DNA from 2 places in the Wansuia hejianensis genome. Region 2 is predicted to be linked to the other one. Evidence: riboswitches for the same ligand, from Rfam matches in the RefSeq annotation. Region 2 holds a riboswitch; the other holds the start of a gene.
What was found. A riboswitch is a leader RNA that binds a small molecule or an ion and turns the genes downstream of it on or off. The one in region 2 is predicted to bind cobalamin.
Positions count from the first base shown of each region.

Region 1: linked by a shared signal. The riboswitch ahead of H9Q79_RS03970 (energy-coupling factor ABC transporter permease) and the one ahead of H9Q79_RS18335 (hypothetical protein) in region 2 are both predicted to bind cobalamin.

Region 1 covers NZ_CP060635.1:846,298-849,713, reverse strand. Annotated here, with positions in the region: gene H9Q79_RS03975 (leucine-rich repeat domain-containing protein) at 1-575, opposite strand, end outside; cobalamin riboswitch at 721-906, opposite strand; cobalamin riboswitch at 1,523-1,709, shown strand; gene H9Q79_RS03970 (energy-coupling factor ABC transporter permease) at 1,860-2,612, shown strand; gene H9Q79_RS03965 (energy-coupling factor ABC transporter substrate-binding protein) at 2,609-2,926, shown strand; gene cbiQ (cobalt ECF transporter T component CbiQ) at 2,961-3,416, shown strand, end outside.
Region 2 covers NZ_CP060635.1:1,243,654-1,247,069, reverse strand. Annotated here, with positions in the region: gene H9Q79_RS05720 (threonine/serine exporter family protein) at 1-90, opposite strand, end outside; gene H9Q79_RS05715 (helix-turn-helix transcriptional regulator) at 121-768, opposite strand; cobalamin riboswitch at 926-1,116, shown strand; gene H9Q79_RS18335 (hypothetical protein) at 1,364-3,061, shown strand; gene H9Q79_RS05705 (4Fe-4S binding protein) at 3,137-3,416, opposite strand, start outside.

The DNA of each region.
Region 1 (3,416 bases), 400 kb from region 2:
TCCAACAGACCTTCCGGCAATTCTAATTCATTGAGTCCGCATTGATAAAAGCTCTCTTTGCCAATTCGCTTCAGAGTCAGCGGCAATTCTATCCGCGACAACGCAACACATTTATAGAATGTCCGGCTTCCAATCTCCTCAAGCTTTCCGGGAAATCGAATGTCCCTAAGACCTGCACATCCTGAAAACACTTCACTATCCAATAGCCTCATACCACATGCTTTTCGAAATATTACTGTCTGCAGCCTTTTGTTGTTCTGAAATGCTCCTGACTGTATTTTATAAAGAGAAGATGGAAAGTGAAGCTTTTTCAGCTTGCTGCAGCCACTGAAGGCTCTCTTGTCAATTTTTCTCAAATTCTCCAAACGGACAGTATTCAGGGAAGTACATCCCATAAAAGCCTCTTCACCGATCTGCCGGATATTTTCCAGATTAGCAGCCTGAATCCGAATATTATTTTTCATCGCATATTTTACAATTTTAGTATCCTGGCTGTCCATCGAAAACACTTTTTCTCTTAATGCTTTTTTCCCTGCCGCTTTGCTGCAGCGGCTTATCACCATTACACCCTCCATCTCAAATCCCTCCCTCAGGTAGCCCACATCTTTAGGATTAATCTTCAGCACAGGCAATGCACGTGATCACTGCCCAAAACTCATATGGCAAAAAAGGGTACAAAAAAGAAACGTCCTCTTGCCTTAGACATTTTCAAAGCTCACAGTGTGCATATCACCCACGTTTTGTGTTCTGGCTTTGGTTCACCCGCAGAATGCGCCTTCCCAGAATTTCTTGACCCCAGTGGCATTTGTGCATTCCTTGTCCCCATTCACAGCTCGGAAGATGAGTCGCTTTACAACGTTTCCTTTAAACAGAGATAACTCTCTGACCGTGGTGCAGCACTGCCCGCTCTTATTCAGATGCGGAGTATATGATTTTATTTTTTGCAATAAGAACAGCCGTTAAGCAAATATTATTCCAGGGCCTGCAAAGCTGCCTTTTATTACAGATAATCACTGCAAGTACAAAGAGCCCGGCTTGCCGGACTCCCGCGCCGGAGCGCTGCCGCCTCAGCGGCCATATTTCCTTAGCGCGCGTGTGCATCCCCCGGAAGGTTTTATTTCATAGGAGGAACTTTCCTATGAAACAAAAAAACTTCTCCTAAATTGGAGAAGCTCTGCTAAATTCAGTCTGTGCGTACTTCTCCTACACCGATCATATCCTCCTATCGATGTATTCTTAGAGAAAACAGTAGGTAATTGTGGGCTTTCCACACAATCGGGATCCCTCCCGTATGGCTCCGTAATTTCACCGGATTCCCTATTATCGCCTTCCGCCGGCAGACTGTATCCTGTTATTATTCAATTGCAAAAGATCAAAATATCAAACTTTTGATCTTATTTATGATACCTTCATTTTATTAGAAAGTCAAGAATATTGTGAAATAATTGTGTATTGAATTTTTGTAAAACCGGATGGGCCTGCGTTTACAGCTTGACAATCAAACATTTTGCCGATATACTAAAGTCAATTAAATGCAATGAGGTGTCTGTGTTTCATTCCACAGGATAATAGGGAAGCCGGGTTAGAATCCCGCACGGTCACGCCGCTGTAATTGCGTAGTCTTTGCCACATATGTCACTGGGCAACCGGGAAGACGGTAAAGATGATGATGCATGAGTCAGAAGACCTACCCATTGTATGTAATTATGCCATTGTTACGTGCGATGACAAGGCGTAAGACAGCCCGTTTCCGGCTGTCTGGGCCCATCTAAATCCAAGCAGTCAGATGCGGCTTTTTTTGTGCGCAAATTGCGTGCCGCCGGAAGAATGGAGCCGGCTCAGAATGAAAGGAGAAATGTATGAGCAAGAAACAAAAGAAACTCGTTGTACTGGCCGCCGCCCTGGCCCTCTGCTTCGGCATTGTGCCTGCTGCCAATGCCATGCACATTATGGAGGGATACCTGCCGCCGTCCTACTGTATCCTCTGGGGAGTAATCTGTATTCCCTTTTTACTGGCAGGATTTTTTAAGATTAACAAGACGGTGAAGGAAAACCGGAGAGCCCTGACGCTGATCGCAATATCCGGGGCGTTCATCTTTGTTATTTCTTCATTGAAGATCCCGTCAGTAACCGGGAGCTGCTCTCATATGACCGGAACCGGGCTCGGGGCAATTCTCTTCGGACCGGCTACCGTCAGCGTTTTGGGAATCATTGTCCTGCTGTTCCAGGCGATCCTGCTGGCACACGGCGGACTGACCACCCTCGGCGCCAACTGCTTTTCTATGGCAATTGCCGGACCCCTGGTATCCTTCGGTATCTACGCTGTCTGCAGAAAATGCAAGGCGAACCGCAGAATCAGCGTATTTCTGGCTGCCGCCATCGGTGATCTTTTTACATACTGTGTAACCGCCTTCCAGCTGGCAATCGCCCATCCTTCAGAGGCGGGCGGCGTCGGTGCATCCTTTGGAAAATTCCTTGCCGTCTTTGCACCCACCCAGGTGCCGCTGGCAGTGATCGAAGGCATCCTGACCGTTGTAATCATCATCGCCATGGAGTCCTTCGCAGCGAAGGAACTGAAGTCCATCGGCTTTATGAAGGAGGCAGCAGAATGAGTAAGAATAAAAAGACTGTAATCATCTTATTAATAGTAGCCGCTTTAATTGCCATCATCCCGTTTTTCGCTCTGAGAGGCGCCGAATTCGGCGGTTCCGATGACGCCGGAAGCCAGGTTGTGGAAGAAATGTCTCCTGGTTACGAACCATGGTTTACCCCGGTTCTGGAATCAGCCATCGGCGGAGAGCTTCCCGGTGAGATCGAAAGCCTTCTCTTCTGCGTGCAGACCGGCCTGGGAGTGGGGATTCTCTGTTTCTTCATCGGCAGATTTTATGAACGCAAGAAGCTCGGCAAAGTGAGCGAGGAACTATAGGCAAGCTGTATAGAACTCCAGAGGAATTCATTCCATGATAGTGATCGATAAACTATGTTACAACTCTAAATTAAGGTATGTGAACGCCGGTGAGAAATTTGCTTTCGCGCTGATCACACTCTGTATGTGTATCATCAGCCGTTCGATTCTCATGGCTGTTCTCGTCCTTATAGTGAACGGGATTCTGACAGTCGGAAAGGGCGGAATCCCGTTCTTCCGTTACTGGAAGCTGCTGATGATCCCCCTGGTATTCCTTCTGTTGTCCACTCTCGCAATACTCATCAACTTCTCAAAAACACCGCTGGACGCTTATGCGATTCCAGTCGGCAGCATTTACATCACCAGCAGCTGGCATTCCGTATACGGCGGGCTGCAGTTGATTTTCACCGCCCTGGCCAGCGTCTCCTGCCTGTATTTTCTGTCCCTGAATACTCCGATGACAGATATACTGAATGAACTCAGGAAACTACACGTGCCTGGTTTGATCATT
Region 2 (3,416 bases):
TATCTCCGCCCCGTTCTGCAGCATGATCTGACCTGCCAGAACGGCGGTATCCAGCAAAAGTTTGTAATCTGTAATGATTTCCGTTTGCATGTAAGCGTTCTCCCCCAGGGTTTCTATCGTTTATTTTCTTCCGCTTGTATCCATATAGCTGTATAGCGTAAATTTTGAAATTCCAAAGAATCTGGAAACCTTTTCGCCGGACCGTGTGATGAGGAAAGCGCCTGATTCGCTGAGAAAGCGTATGGCTCTTATTTTCTCTTCTTTATTCATGAGAGCCGCGGGTTTACCGATCAGCTTTTCAGACTGCCGGATCAGACTGTCCAGAAAAGTATTTACGTTTGGCGGGGCAGAAGCGGTGACGCTTGATTCTGAGTCCCGCGCATATGGCGCCACAAGGCATTCCAGTGACTGGCTGACGGCGGACAGGGCGGTGATATCGTGGTGTATGGTCAGAAGATAGTCGATCCGGGTGCTCTTTTCGTTGCGTATATAGAGAACGCTGGATTTCAGCAGGCGTCCGTCAGGCGTGCTGTTCAGCAGTCCCAGCCTGTCCTTGGGAAGATAGTTTTCCCGTTTGAGATCTGCAAGGATCTGGGCAGATGGGCCGTCGCCTGGTTTACGGTTTGTGACGTGGCCGTTGACGATATAAACAATGGATTTTTCCGGCGCATATTCTATCAGGTCACAGACAGCGGCCTCGCAGTCGGCGCCGAACTGGCCCGCCAGCCCGTCGGCTGTCTGAATCAGGTATTTCCATGTCTGTGTCAAGGGTAGCCCTCCATGATATCAACAGTGAAAAACAAGTGGTATGTTTAGAAAATTCAGCTAAAAATATAATAGCATTGAAAGATGGGAAAAACAAGATCGTAGAAAAAAGAACCTAATTACTTGATATTATAATTTCTATCTGTTATAATATGGACAGTTAAATACAGGGATTTTCAGTGCCGGCAGAGTGATCTGTCCGGTTAAAAGGGAATCAGGTGTAAGTCCTGAGCGATCCGGTCACTGTAAGCAGGGAGTGAAGCTATAGAAGCCATTGCATTTAGAATGTGAGAAGGCATAGCCAAGCGAAGATCTGCAAGCCAGGAAACCTGCTGAAAAGGTTAGTGAACAGCTTCCGAAGAAAGTGTGTATTCATAAGATGACTGAACAGGATCAGTTTATTTCTAATATCCGAGAAATGAACTGTATCTTTAAAATGGCATCTGCCTTCTCCAGAGAAGACAGATGCCATTTTTGCTTCTATGGTTTCTTCATGGGTGATAGTCTGTCATGTACCGGGAAGCTACATTGACAGGAATCCGGCCGCCTCTCAAAAGGCCGTCATCCGGGCAATTTGCCTTTGAGGAAGGAGAAGAAAATGAAAGGAAACATGAAGAGGTTTCTGGCAGCTTTTCTGTCATCGCTGATGGTGCTGGGAATGGCGTCAGGTGTGTATGCGGATACTCCGGAAACACAGAGCCAGACTGAGAACAGACCCCAGGAAGGAACAGAAAGCCAGGGCAATGACAGCCTGACACCGAAGCCGGGCTCTTCGGAAAGTCAGAAAACGACAGAGACGGAGGAGAGCGGTAAACAAAGTCCACAGACACAGAATCCGGAGAAAGACACAGATACCGGCAGTGCGGACAGCAAGAAAACGACGCAGGGCAAAACAATGATAGCTCCGTCAGTTTCAGGAACGCCGGAAGCTTCTAAAGTGCCTGAGGGATCAGACGATACAGATACTTCAGGTAAAGACAGCGGTAAAGCTCAGTCTGAAGAGAAGAACAGTCTTGAACCGGACGGCAGGGAGGACAGCGAAAATCCGGCAATTTCAGGCGCAGAAACTGAGGAGACACAGGCCGAACGAAAGTTCGAGATCCAGAAGACAGAATTAAAAAAAGATCAAGGACAGTTAATAGTCACAGTATATACAGAGAATAACGACTATGACCGTATCTACATAGGTTCCAGGGAGGATACTGACAAGACTCCTGTAATTGAAGGAATCAAACAGGTAATGGGCGGTTATAGCTTCCGTTTCCAGGTGGAAGAAGAAAAACTCGGACAGAGGTTAACTGTCGTACCGGGAGTGACGGAAGAGGATTCCTGGTATACGGATAAAGATGTTTACTGCGATATCCCGGAGATGGAAGAAGAGCAGGGATTTTTGGAGTTTTCAGCTGTAGATAGTCTGCGGGACCAGGCTGTAATGTCGATTTCTGAGGGAACTGACAATTCCGGGAATGCGGAAATTAATGCTCAAAAGCCGGACGGGACCACATTTCCTATGTTTAATATAGAAAAATCGACAGCGCAGGTAAATGGGGACCAGATAGATATCGTCTTATATTTGAAAGCAAATGCTTCCGGTAAGTTCACATATAGTGAGATTTATCTGGGGAGCAAAGAAGATGAGGAAAAGACACCAACTATAAAAGAAAATGTCAATGAGAGTAATCAGCAGGTATACAGTTTCAGTGTTCCATTGTCAGTACAGGGAACGAATGTAAAGTTTGTTCCTATTAAGGCGGATGGAAGTCATGAGATTGACCTGGCGCAGAAGATTTCAGATAAAATCATGTGTGTGAAGGGAGATGTCATATCACACTACGGCGTGCCAGAAGAAATATTCCGGGAAGAAATCATCAGGGATCTGTATGAGATAGATAACGGCTTTTTTGATCCCTGCTTTGGAAGTATCGAGCTTCCGCGGCCGGAAGGGGAGCCGGAGATCTTTGTCCTGTCCTCGTGCGGCACAGGGATATCTGTGTTCCGGAGTCTTCAAAAGGAAAATATACCATTTGCAGCAGGGATTTTGTACACCAATGACATTGATTATCAGTTGGCCAGGCTTTTGGCTGCCCGTGTAGTGACGGAAGAGCCGTTTCGGGAAATCAGCGGGGAACGGTACAGGGAAGCACTGGAGCTTATGAGCCGGTGCGGAAAGGTGATTAACGCAGGGGTCAGGCTGGGAAGCTGTAACCGGAAGATGGTGGAGCTCATAAAAGCCGCTGAAAAAATGGAGCATTACATCTGCCTGGAAACCCGCCGGCACAGACGCGGCGCGGTCTGAGGGAGGGGATGAAAAAGAGGCTGTTTCAATCTTTGTTGAAACGGCCTCTTTTTAGATGTAATCTTTATGGAAGAATCAGCCTTCTACGATCTCCAGCACATCCATGGGGCATGCTTTTACGCAGATTCCGCAGGCGATGCACTTAGAAGCATTCGGGCTTTCTTCAGCCTTGACCATTACGTGGAAAGGACACGCCTCGACGCATTTGCCGCATCCGGTACAGAGCTTTTTGTCGACCATGTACACGCCCTTCGCGTTCTGCTTGATGGCTCCGGCTTCACAGGCCTCTGCGCATTTTCCGCACTGAACGCAGACCATCGGCTTCGGCTCGCCTTTCTTCTCAATAATTTCCAGA